DNA from 4 places in the Shewanella inventionis genome. Region 1 is predicted to be linked to each of the others. Evidence: predicted binding sites of a transcription regulator. Region 1 holds the regulator's gene; each other region holds the start of a gene.
The links. Region 1 encodes sigma-54, which starts transcription at its own class of promoters, with help from an activator protein. Its sites were predicted from a motif close to GTTGGCACGNNNNTNGNNT; they were not measured.
Positions count from the first base shown of each region.

Region 1 (3,235 bases):
GTTGCTGGCACTGATCGGCTGGCACTAACAAAGCAAACAGTATATCTACAGGCTGTTTATCGATAGCATCAAACTGGATTGGCTCTTCACATTTTATAAAAATGCCAATAGGGTGATCGATTGTTGTCAATCGGCCATGAGGTATCGCGATACCATTGCCTATACCTGTGCTACCCATTTTTTCCCGCGCGAGGAGACTTTCAAAAACCTCTTGCGAAGATAGGGTCGGGTACTGGGCAGCGACGATATCGCTGATAAGTTCCAGTACCTTTTTCTTACTGCCCGGTGTGGCACAGGTGGTGCATTCCGGCTGCAGGATGGTACAAAGTTCCATCGTTAGTGTTTTGTATACTTCTCTTTGTGTTTAATTACCTGACGATCGAGCTTGTCTATCAGGGCGTCTATTGCTGCATACATGTCGGTATGTTCTGACATGGCAAAAATTTCTCCGCCTTTTAGGCTGATTTTTGCTTCTGCTTTTTGTTGTAACTTTTCTACGTTGAGCACAACGTGAACATTATTGATCTGATCGAAGTGCCGTTCAAGCTTTGAAAATTTTTCCTGAACGTACTCTCGTAAAGATTCGGTTATTTCAACATGATGCCCAGATAGATTGATTTGCATTACACATCTCCATTGTTGAGTAAAATTATAGACTCTTACGTTGGTTTGAGGGCGGGATTAGCATTGCCTCACGGTATTTTGCAATCGTACGACGAGCAACGTTTATGCCCTGTTCTGCCAGAAGTTCTGCCATTTTGCTGTCGCTAAGTGGTTTTTTCTGGTTTTCTGCAGCGACCAGCTTCTTAATAAAGGCGCGGATTGCTGTTGATGAGCACTCTCCACCATCGTCAGTACTGACATGGCTGGAGAAAAAGTATTTTAGTTCAAATAACCCTCGTGGGGTGTGCATGTATTTTTGTGTCGTGACACGCGAAATGGTCGACTCGTGCATTTCGACTGCTTCTGCAATGTCGTTTAGTACCATGGGTTTCATGGCTTCTTCGCCGTATTCGAAAAACCCTTGTTGGAATTGCACAATACAATTGGCTACTTTTAATAGGGTATCATTTCGGCTTTCAAGGCTTTTGATAAACCATTTTGCTTCTTGCAAATGCCCACGAATAAATTGGGTATCTGACGGGTTTTTGCTGCTACGTGCCATGGCCGCATATTGTTGATTAACACCAATTTTGGGCATATTGTCTGGATTTAATTCAACAACCCAACGACCGTTCTTTTTAAACACGGTGACATCAGGGATGACATATTCATCTTCAGTTGCGGTAATCAATAACCCTGGACGAGGATTAAGTGACTGAATGAGGGTAATCGCATCGCGTAGTTCATCTTCTTTTAGACGAGTTTTACGCATTAATAACCTAAAATCGCGGCCAGCAATCAAATCTAAATAGTCTTTGATAAGCATGCGCGCATTATCAATATGTGGGGTTGAGTCGGCATATTGAGCTAGCTGAATGAGTAGGCATTCACTGAGATCGCGCGCAGCTACACCTACGGGATCAAAATGTTGGATCCGCTTCAGTACCGCTTGTACCTCGTCAAGTTCAATGCTTTCATCGCCCATTGCTTCTAGTATTTCTTCTGTACTTTGGGTGAGATAGCCGCGTTCATCGATGGCATCAATGATGGCTGTTGCAATGGCAAGGTCGGTGTCTGAAAACGGGGTTAAGTTTTTTTGCCACTCTAAATGTTCATATAACCCTTCGGTGGTTTCACCCTGAAAAGGCATATCGTCGTCACGCATGCTGGCGCTGCCTGAACCAGACATGGGTGATGCGGTGTAGACTTCATCCCATGTGGTATCCATGGGGAGATCGTCCATGGTTTCTTTACTGATAGATTCAGTGGTGTCGACGGTTGAAGTGTCTTTTTCTACACTGACATTGCTATTGTCACTGAAGTCGGTGTCTGATTGATCTCGGCTTTCTTTTAATGGATCTTTGGCTTGAGAAAATTCATCTTCTATTTCAAGCAGTGGGTTTGAGTCCAATGCTTGTTGGATTTCTTGCTGTAGCTCCAATGAAGATAATTGCAGCAAGCGAATGGCTTGCTGCAATTGAGGGGTCATAGTTAGGTGTTGACCCATTTTAAGTTGGAGTGACGCTTTCATTTACCGCTTATCCCTAGATGATTTCCATAAAAATAATAATTTCGATAACTGTAGTGGATTGCCACATACGTCGGTGTCATATAACGCTATTTCGGTATCGTTCAACGCAATGAATTAGATAGGTTAAAAGACTTATCACTTAACTATAGCTTGAATTGTTCACCTAAGTACACAGCTCGAACTTGTTGATTGCTCAAGATCTCATCAGGTGTGCCTTCTGCAATTAAATTTCCTTGACTTACAATGTAAGCTCTCTCGCATACGTCAAGTGTTTCGCGCACATTATGGTCGGTGATAAGTACCCCTAAACCACGGCTTTTAAGCTGTTGAATAATTTTTTTAATGTCGATAACAGAGATAGGGTCAACACCGGCAAAGGGCTCATCAAGTAAAATAAATTTGGGGTTGGCAGCCAATGCTCGGGCAATCTCTACACGCCGACGCTCACCACCCGATAACGACATACCCTGGCTGTCGCGAATATGGGTAATGTGAAACTCTTCAAGAAGGTGTTGAAGCTGCTCAATGCGCTCATCATTACTGAGTTCTTTGCGCGTTTGTAACACGGCCATGATATTGTCATGCACGGTGAGTTTACGAAAAATACTGGCTTCTTGCGGTAAATAGCCAATACCTTTGCGGGCTCTTAGGTGCATTGGATCTGATGTTAGATCATCGTTATCGATTAAAATACGGCCTTTATCGCTTTTAACTAATCCAACAACCATATAAAACGTTGTTGTCTTACCGGCGCCATTTGGGCCCAATAAACCTACTATTTGCCCCGTTTTAACAGTTAAGCTTACGTCTTTTACGACTTGGCGAGCTTTGTAGCTTTTGGCTAAGTTTTCAGCGGTTAGGGTAATTTGGGTCATGGTTTAATCTGCTTGTTAACTGGGATCTCGGGCAGCTTTTGTTTAGGTGCTGACTCGTCTTGGAAGTTTTCAGGCTGAATAATGGTGATAACACGATCTTGGCCTTTACCCGTGCTTTCAGCGATGAGCTCCTGGGCTTTAATATTGTATTTAATCAGGTTGCCCGTTACCTGGCTGCCAGCTTGGTCGAGTTTAGCATTACCGGTTAGGGTTAGCGTGGTTGTGG
Region 1 is NZ_CP082926.1:1,186,892-1,190,126, forward strand. It holds gene ptsN (PTS IIA-like nitrogen regulatory protein PtsN) at 1-334, opposite strand, end outside; gene hpf (ribosome hibernation promoting factor) at 337-624, opposite strand; gene K8B83_RS05455 (RNA polymerase factor sigma-54) at 650-2,134, opposite strand; gene lptB (LPS export ABC transporter ATP-binding protein) at 2,278-3,009, opposite strand; gene lptA (lipopolysaccharide transport periplasmic protein LptA) at 3,006-3,235, opposite strand, start outside.

Region 2 (3,235 bases), 810 kb from region 1:
AAGAGTAACGGACTAGGCTACTCTTTATCGAATGATAAGCCACTCAGTTCAGCTTCAAAACTAGCGATGTTAGCGGCTAATTTTTCAGGATCAACTTTATAGCGACCCTCTGATATAGCTTGTTTAATTTCGGCGACCTTTTTTTGGTCAACTTCAGGTAATGCTGCCATTTTGGCTTGAGCACCTTGCAGCTGTTGAGCTTGAGAGGTAATACTTACCGAATCGTTTTTAACTGGTGTTGCCGATTGTTGAGGCGCTTCAGTCTTTGATTGCGAAGTTGACTGCGTGTCACGTGCTGTTCGCATCTGTGTATTGGTCGCAGTATTGTTTTTAATATCAATTGCCATTTGAGGCTCCAGCGTAATGTATCAGGTTTTCCTTATCTTGCTATCGGCGTGCTAGGAAAAAACTTTAGCCTATTTTACATTCTTACTTCAACTTCGCCAACGGCAATTACAACAGCTTCTAATTGCTTGTTACTTTGATTGTTTTTAACTCGAATGGCTTCGCCAATATTGCCATCACGCAAGGCTTCACCTAGGGTTTTGATTTGTATGTTTGCAGTATTTGCATAAATGGACACCATGTCGCCCTTACATACAAAACATAAATTTTTATCTGTAATGGGGGAGTCTTTAGCGACTCTGCGCTTAACGCGTGAACCCATTAAACTTTGAACATCTGAAAAATACTGGCCTTTCAAACTGTATTGATCAACAAACATAATGGTTAAATGTTGATTGTCGAGAATGTCATTGGGTGCCAGTAATTGTGTGGCGACCACGACGGGGTATTGCACATCCACTCTAACTGAAAGATACATTTGCCAGGGGTAGTCATAATCTGGGGTGTTACAACCTATTTTTACGGTATTGTTTCTGCTGATCTCTCTATCACTGGCGAGCTCAACTGATATTGGAGGGTAACATCGTGGTGGAGTTAATCGACCTTCTAGGTTTTGTGGGGTAATGTCGACCTTAGCATTTGACTCTACATCAATTTTTTTCTCCACCGCCTCTTTAGCTAATTGATAAATGGTCGATAGTGAAGGAGCAACAGCTTGCTCATTAGCCATTGCCGATGAAGAAAGCGAGAGAATGCACAAAAAACATAAAAAAAATACTTTCATAATGAAGATACTAGCTTGTTTTGCCAGAATACACCTATACTTTGAAAAACGATAAATACACACAATATGTGAACGTATTGAGTAAACTAATGACTGGTTAGTATGGCGGCGAATCATTTTCATTACCCTCCGTCAAAAAACTACCACATGGTCTAGTGAGTTTATCTAAGCAAGTTGTATGCCTATTGTGGCAAGGCATGTTGGTTTAGTTGGCAGCCATGCAATGTTTACGTTGTGTTAGTTGTCGGTAAAATGTGTTAATAACAAAGTATCAATTACAGTAAAACTTGGTTTACTATAATTTAAACAACTAATTTATCCTTTTGGGTCACAGTTAACTACAAGGCCGTGTTATGTCGAGCATTTTAGATTCAGTCAATAAACGTACCCAACTTGTTGGGCAAAACAGATTAGAGTTGCTGCTATTTAGGCTTAATGGTCGTCAACGCTTTGGTATTAACGTGTTTAAAGTAAAAGAGGTGCTGCAATGTCCTCCATTAACTACGTTACCTAAATTAAACCCATTCATTAAAGGTGTTGCTCATATTCGTGGCTCAACAATTTCTGTAATTGATTTGAGTGCTGCGACAGGTGGCCGTCCACTGGCCTCTACTGAAAATTGTTTTATCATCATTTCTGAATACAACCGTAGCGTGCAAGGGTTTTTAGTGAGCTCTGTTGAGCGCATTATTAACATGAACTGGGCATCAATTATGCCACCTCCGCAAGGTGCTGGTCGTTATTCATATTTAACTGCGGTGACAGAGATTGAAGGCGAGCTAGTAGAAATTTTAGACGTAGAAAAAATCCTTGATGAAATATCACCGGTTAAAACGGCTATCAGTAAAGAAGTCAACGAAACACTGACAATAGATAGAGAGCAGCATTACCATATTATGGTTATTGACGACTCAGCTGTGGCACGTAAGCAGATTATTAGGTCATTAGAGTCATTAAATTTACAAATCGATACGGCAAAAGACGGTAGAGAAGCACTCGATAAACTTAAGAGCATTGCCGCAGAAATGGATGATGTGTCGCAAGAGATCCCGTTAATTATTTCTGATATCGAAATGCCTGAAATGGATGGTTATACCTTAACGGCAGAAATACGTGACGATCCGAAACTGAAAAAGATTAAAGTGGTTTTGCATACTTCACTCAGTGGTGTGTTTAACCAGGCGATGGTTCAAAAGGTAGGGGCAAACGATTTTATTGCAAAATTTAATCCAGATGAATTAGCGGCTGCAGTCAATAAACATTTGAGCTTATAACTGTTTATAATGACAGAGAACAAAGTGCAAGCATGTTAAAGCTTACTTTTTAGGATAATAATGTGACAGATAAATCACTTGCTGAAGCAGAGTACAATCAATTTAGGCTGTTTTTAGAGCAGCACAGCGGTATTGTGTTAGGCGAGAATAAACAATATTTAGTGCGTAGCCGTTTAGCGCCTCTGATGGGCAAGCATAATTTGCCATCATTATCAGAGGTGGTTAAAAAGTCGATGAAACCGACTGAAAGACAACTGCGCGCCGAAGTGATTGATGCAATGACGACTAACGAAACGTTATGGTTTCGTGATCGTTACCCTTTTGACTTATTGCAAAATACCTTGCTACCTGAATACAGTAAACTGGGTCGCCCGATAAAAATTTGGTCTGCGGCGTGCTCCTCAGGGCAAGAACCTTATTCTTTAGCGATGACAGTGTTAGAGTATCAGCAGCGTAAGCCTGGTGCATTACCGGGGGGGGCAACTATTCAGGCAACTGATTTATCTCCGTCAATGCTTGAACGTTGCAAAAATGCAGAGTATGACAGTTTAGCATTGGCTCGTGGTTTGTCTGATGAGCGTAAGCGTCAGTTTTTTGATGCTTTACCGTCAGGCAACATGAAAGTAAAAGACAATGTAAAACGGTTAGTTAACTTTAGGGCGCACAATCTGCTTGAAAGTTATAGCTTATTAGGTAAGTACGACATTATTTTTTGCCGTAATGTGCTGATTTATTTTGCACCAGAGGCAAAAGCTAAAATTTTGCGGCAATTTGCTGCCGCACTTAATCCTAAAGGAATTTTGTTTCTGGGTGCGTCAGAATCTATTGCGGG
Region 2 is NZ_CP082926.1:1,994,186-1,997,420, forward strand. It holds gene flgM (flagellar biosynthesis anti-sigma factor FlgM) at 18-347, opposite strand; gene flgA (flagellar basal body P-ring formation chaperone FlgA) at 422-1,129, opposite strand; gene K8B83_RS09020 (chemotaxis protein CheV) at 1,483-2,403, shown strand; gene K8B83_RS09025 (CheR family methyltransferase) at 2,466-3,235, shown strand, end outside.
Region 2: the regulator sigma-54 is predicted to act here: its motif matches at 1,297-1,315, upstream of flgA (flagellar basal body P-ring formation chaperone FlgA).

Region 3 (3,235 bases), 810 kb from region 1:
ATAAACTCATCACCGTTATTGATTGAAATCCACTTTTCACCGCGAATAACCAAGTTACCGTTACTAAGCACTTGCATAACGTTTGCCGAAATACTGCCATCGAGGCTGTTAGATTGGTCGGCATCTGCTTCGCGCTTGGTGTCCATGCTGTCGGTGTACCCGAGATCAAGCGGTATGCCATTAATTGACACATTTTTACCACCGGCATAAACCGGCTCAACGCTGAGGTTGCTGCCTTTAGATATTTCGTTATTGGCGCTTTTTTTAGCTTGAGTCGACTCTTTAAGCGTGACGGTAATAATGTCACCTACTCGATGAGCGCGAATATCAGAGTACAAACTCGACGCCTGAGTATCTAAATAAATCGAGCCTGTTGCGGCCACCTGTGTTGGCGGCGCATCTGGGTAAACTGGCGCATAATAAGGGTCATCTGCAATCGGCTTTTTAGGGGTTGAGTTACAACCCATTGCCAACAACACCACCGAGGTTAATGCTAGGTATTTAATCATGATAACTCCTTAGAGGTTCTGATTAACGTAAGACAGCATTTGATCAACGGCTGAAATGACTTTGGAGTTCATCTCATAAATACGTTGACCTTGAATTAAGTTGACTAGCTCTTCTGTCACGTTGACGTTAGAGGTTTCTAACGCACCTTGGCGAATTGACCCTAGGCCATCTTGCGATGCTGTACCTTGAATAGGCGTGCCACTGGCACCGGTTTCTGTGTAGAGGTTTTGTCCTAGCGGATCTAACCCAGATGGGTTAATAAAGTCGGTCATGGTGAGCTGGCCAATCACCTGGCTTTCTGCGGTGCCCGGTATTTGCACCGACACTTCACCTTCAGCAGACACTGTAATACTTGTCGCATCATCAGGGATTGTTATTGGCGGTTGTAATACATAACCAGAACCTGGGGTAACGATTTGGCCGGTATCATCTAGGCTGAATTGACCGTTACGGGTATAGGCTGCTGTACCGTCTGGCATTTGTACTTCAAAAAAACCTGAACCTTCAATCATTAAATCTAATGAGTTGTCGGTGGTTAACATACTGCCCTGGGTAAACATTTTTTGAGTCGCGACAACTTTAGTACCCGCGCCAATGTTTAAGCCATTAGGCAGTTTTGTATTGTCAGCACTGATACCACCGGCCTGATTAACCGTTTGATAAAGTAAGTCTTCAAACACCGCGCGACTTTTCTTGAATCCAACCGTACTGGCGTTAGCCACGTTGTTAGAAATCACCGAGATGTTAGTTTGCTGGGCATCAACACCTGTTTTACTTATCCATAACGCTGGAATCATAATAATTACTCCTAACTAATTCTCATCAAGGAAGTCGACGAGCGATCTATCTCTTCGGCGTTCTTCATCATTTTGACTTGCATCTCGTATTGACGCTGAATATCGATCATTGCAACCATTTCATGTACAGGATTTACGTTGCTGCCTTCAACCGCGCCGCTTTCTACTTCAACATTAGGGTCGTTTGGCGCATTACCACCCGCCATGAGACGAAACAAGCCGTCTTCGCCACGCATCATTTGATCATTACCAGGGTTAACCAGTTTGATCCGGGCGACTTCTTCAATCACCTCGGCGGTCGCACCTTGTGGCCTCACCGAAATAATCCCGTTGGCGGCAATTTCGACTTTTTCAATAGGCAGTGGTAATACAATTGGCCCTGCATCGCCCATCACCGGACGGTTGCTGCTGTTAAGCAGTAGTCCTGTACTGTCAAATTTTAAACTGCCTGCTCGGGTGTAGGCTTCGCTGCCATCAGCTGCTTGAACCGCTAACCATCCCTCACCTTTTACGGCAACATCAAGGTTGCGGCCGGTTGTGACTATTGGGCCACTTTCAAAGTTACTACCTGGGCTTTCAATCATTGAAAAAACACGGCTCGGTAAACCTTCGCCAAATGCCTGCATAGAGCGAGCTTGAGTCATGTCAGCCTTGAAACCGTCAGTATTGGCATTGGCAAGGTTGTTAGCGCGCACAGCCAAAGCGTTCATGCCTTGCTTAGCGCCACTCATGGCAACATAAAGAAATTTGTCCATTTGCTGCTCCGTCAAACTTTCTGCAAAAATAATATACATAAAGCAAAGCAAGCATCGTGCCAAAGGTATTGTTTGCGTTTTATTAGACTTAAGCTTTTGAATGTAAATAGGTAAAAATTAGACGCGTTGATAACGAACTGTCAAAAAATCAACAAAGTTGCAGCAAATAAATGAGAGGAGAATTTAACAGGCAAGGTGTTGCCGACAACGGCAACACCTTGTAGAGCGGTAACACTAGGTTAATTTTTTAGCGGATCTGCAACACGGTTTGGTTTAGTGTGTTGTTCACCTCAAGGGTACGCGAGTTAGCCTGGAAGTTACGTTGCGCTGAAATCAAATCAACCAATTCTGTGGTCAAATCGACGTTTGATTGCTCAAGTGCTGATGACTGAATACTACCAAACGTACCACTGTTAGCTTCACCTGCTAACGCTTCACCTGAGTCTAAACTGGCTTTCCATGACGTGTTACCCACCTGAGTTAAGCCTTGCTCGTTAGCAAAGCGCACTAACGCTACGCGGGCTAATGGCACGGTTGAACCGTTACTGTAACTTGCGGTGATTAAGCCATCAGAGCCAATACCTACGTTGGTTAAACGGCCAACGGTAATACCGTCTTGGCTTAGGGATGTGACTTCAAAAGGTGATGCATATTGCGTTGGGTTATCAAATCTGACTTCAATGGTTTGAGTGCCATCGGCGCCCGGATCCAATACTCCGGCACCAGTAGAGCCAAGCGTAACGGTTGTGATTGGATTTGGACTGCTACCAGTATAAGCACCTACGTCGTTAAAAGTGATCACCGAACCATTCCACGCGGCACCAGCTGAGGTTGTTGCACTAGCAGTAGCTTGAGTAGCGTCCGCTGCACCATCACCATCAGCGTCAATGTTATAGGTGCCGGCGCTATCCACACTTACAGGCTCTCCATCTACCGCATAAAATGCCACCCAGTTACTTTCACCTGTAAGTGACGCGTTAGTGGGTTTTACAAAATAAGTGGTCATAATATGAGACTCACCAAGTGAATCGTAAATGGTCACTGAGGTTGAGTTGTTATAAGTGTCTGAGTTATCAGGGTCAAAACTAGCTGGGTCTAACGCTTCATCACCCACGTTTAAGTTCATTTGCATTTCAATAAGGCTAGTTTTAACCGGGCTACCCGCAGTGTCAG
Region 3 is NZ_CP082926.1:1,999,749-2,002,983, reverse strand. It holds gene flgH (flagellar basal body L-ring protein FlgH) at 1-509, opposite strand, end outside; gene flgG (flagellar basal-body rod protein FlgG) at 519-1,307, opposite strand; gene flgF (flagellar basal-body rod protein FlgF) at 1,319-2,062, opposite strand; gene flgE (flagellar hook protein FlgE) at 2,310-3,235, opposite strand, start outside.
Region 3: the regulator sigma-54 is predicted to act here: its motif matches at 2,108-2,126, upstream of flgF (flagellar basal-body rod protein FlgF).

Region 4 (3,235 bases), 1.6 Mb from region 1:
AGCCACTGCAGTTGCGTTTTCGGCATCAGAGACCAATAACTGAGAACCACCGTTAAACCCAAACCAACCCATCCATAAAATAAACATACCTAGCGTTGCCATTGGTAGGTTTGAACCAGGAATAGGGTTTACTTGGCCGTTAGCACCGTATTTTCCCTTACGAGCACCCAGTAACAACACACCTGAAATTGCAGCAGCTGCACCAGCCATGTGCACAATACCACTACCAGCAAAGTCAAAGAAACCGGCTTCTGATAAAAACCCGCCACCCCATGTCCAATAACCTTCAACAGGATAAATAACCGCAGTCATAACCACTGAGAATGCTAAGAAAGACCAAAGCTTCATACGCTCTGCAACTGCTCCAGAGACAATTGACATTGCAGTAGCAACAAACACAACCTGGAAGAAGAAGTCTGACTCTAGCGCATGGTCTGCGTCACTGGCTTGTGAGCCAATTAAAGAACCAAACGAGGGTAAAATACCGCCTTCAGTATTGTCCACATACATAATGTTGTAACCGACAAGCAAAAACATGGCGCAAGCGATCGAATATAAACATACGTTTTTAGTTAAAATTTCAGTGGTATTTTTTGAACGAACAAGACCTGCTTCTAACATCGCAAAGCCCGCTGCCATCCACATGACCAACGCGCCTGAAATCAAGAAATAAAACGTATCAAGTGCGAAACGTAATTCAGTGACTGTGAGTCCTAATTTTGTTAACTCTTCCATAATCGCCCCCTATAACGCTTCGTTATCAAGTTCACCCGTGCGAATACGGATGGCTTGTTCTAATTCAGTCACAAAAATCTTACCATCACCAATTTTGCCGGTATGGGCAGCGGTTGTGATAGCTTCAATTAACATTTCTAAGTTTTCAGCTTTGGTGGCAATTTCCAATTTTACTTTTGGTAAAAAATCCACTTGATACTCTGCACCACGATAAAGCTCTGTGTGCCCCTTTTGACGTCCAAAGCCTTTAACTTCAGTAACAGTCATACCCTCAATGCCCATGCCTGCTATGGCTTCACGGACATCATCCAATTTAAATGGCTTGATGATAGCGCTGACGAGTTTCATCTCGACCTCCAAAAGTGTGAAAAAATGTAGTTGTTATTGATTTGTGTATTAGCTAATTCAATCATCAGGCCACTTTTATTAATATATTGTTTTTAAATAAAAAACTATAAAACAGCTCTTTGAGTGTGTGCATAAAAGCACCAATACCGTGCATTTAAAAAACAACTACGCCTTATTTTGGTGCGATATAAAAATGGTTAAATGCCGCGTCAGCAATAAGGTTGGTAAAGCAGGATTAATTGAGTAAAGACGAGAAAACAAAAAAACCGCCCTATAAAGAGCGGTTTTGATTGGGGATAATTTATGAAATAAACAATCTAACTTTTATTTCGTAAACCTTATTACTTGTAGGTAGCTTCGCGTTTTTTGGCTTCTTCTTTCCACTTAGGTACAAGTGTCTTTTTGAATTCAGCTTTTTCAGCATTCATGGTTTTCATATCCATGCCAAGTGCTGCTTGCGCTTTAGCTTTAGTTGATGTGTCTGGGTAAGCGATTGGTTGCTTAACACCTTTGACTGCTAATAGCTGAGCTAACTTAACACGTGCATCTGCAGCTTTATCAACCGAAGTACCTAGAATACGAAGTGCTTCATCTGGAGCATGAGCGGTTACACCGTGTGATGCAGTCGCATAATCCCAACGCCATTGTGAATGACGAATATCCATAAGGATTGGCTTCATTTCAGCTTCAGTAGCACCGGCATCCCAAGCAGCTTTCGCTTCAAAGTGAGCTTTCACTAATTGTGCTTCAGCACGTGCTTTTAGCTCTTGAACCTTAGCTTTACGTTTATGAGTAATGTCTACTAAGAATTCTTTACTTTGTGTATGGCACGTTGCACAGGTTTCTTCGAAGCGATCAAATGGGTTACCCACTTTATGGTCAGTATATTTACGGCCTTTGTCGTTAGTCACTTTAGGCATATGGCAATCAACACAACTTACATTGTTTTGACCGTGAACACCTAACTGCCAAGTTTCATAACCAGGGTGCTGCGCTTTTAGCATTGGCGTTTTAGAAACCGCGTGAACCCAATCAGAGAACTCCATGCTGTCGTAGTACACTTCCATTTGTTCAACGGTAGTGCCCATATCCCAAGGGAATTTAACAAAGCCAGGACGCTCTGCTGTTTTTTCAAAATAGTACTCTACGTGGCACTGAGCACACACCATTGATTGCTTATCTTTACGAGAAGCTTTATCAAATGGGGTATTTAGTGTTGTCATTGCACGCTCTGCAAATGGACGAGACATGCGTAATTTTGGAGAGCCTTTTTCATGGCAATCTGCACAACCGAGTGCGTTAACAATTTCAGGGCCGCCTTTAGCCCATTTACCACTAAAGTAACCGTCTTCGCCTTGCTCTTCAATTACGCGAGGTACGTCAGGGCTTTTACAGCTCCAACAAGCCATTGGCATTGGGCCATCTTCCGCGTTTTTAGGTGCGCCAGTACGTAATGTGTTGGTCACATCCGTTACCGCGTACATATGGCCGCGAGGTGCGTTATAGTCTTTTGCGAAACCGTAACCAGCCCACAACACAACTAGGCTAGGTACTTGCTCCAACATATCAACAACTTCTTCGCTTTCTGCAGTTGCATGCCAGCTGTTATATTGATTTGAAAATTTATCTTTATAAACCTCACTACGAGGCTCAGTTTTATCACTCGCCATTGCGCCAGCAGCCATAAAGCTTGCTGCGATAACGGCACTGAGTGCAATTGATTTTGCGTTCATCTTCATCACCCTTTATCTCCGTGTTACATTATATTTAGTTTAATAACCACGACATCTCCAAGGTCAAAAGTAGCTATTAACCCCAAATTTATACATACCTCCAATGGGGTATAGAGAAGAAAGTTTGCGCCAGATCAACATGTAAACAGGATGTATCTCACAGTTCTGTAAACTTGCTAATGTAAAGCAGGCAAACCTAATGTAGAACACACTATTAGACAGGGGGCAGAAACCCTACTTTAGTCTGATGCTGATACTATTATTTACCAAGCAAAGTAGGATTTTATGTTTACTCGAGGCAGTCTCACCTCAACAATTTTAGGCTTAATGCTGTTGTTAATTTTATTATCGTCAAGCTTAGCGGTTTTTTCGATCGTGAATTTAACCTTCAGTCTTGGTGATGCTAAGGGGATAAATGC
Region 4 is NZ_CP082926.1:4,424,072-4,427,306, forward strand. It holds gene K8B83_RS19855 (ammonium transporter) at 1-735, opposite strand, end outside; gene K8B83_RS19860 (P-II family nitrogen regulator) at 745-1,083, opposite strand; gene nrfA (ammonia-forming nitrite reductase cytochrome c552 subunit) at 1,425-2,822, opposite strand; gene narQ (nitrate/nitrite two-component system sensor histidine kinase NarQ) at 3,102-3,235, shown strand, end outside.
Region 4: the regulator sigma-54 is predicted to act here: its motif matches at 1,139-1,157, upstream of K8B83_RS19860 (P-II family nitrogen regulator).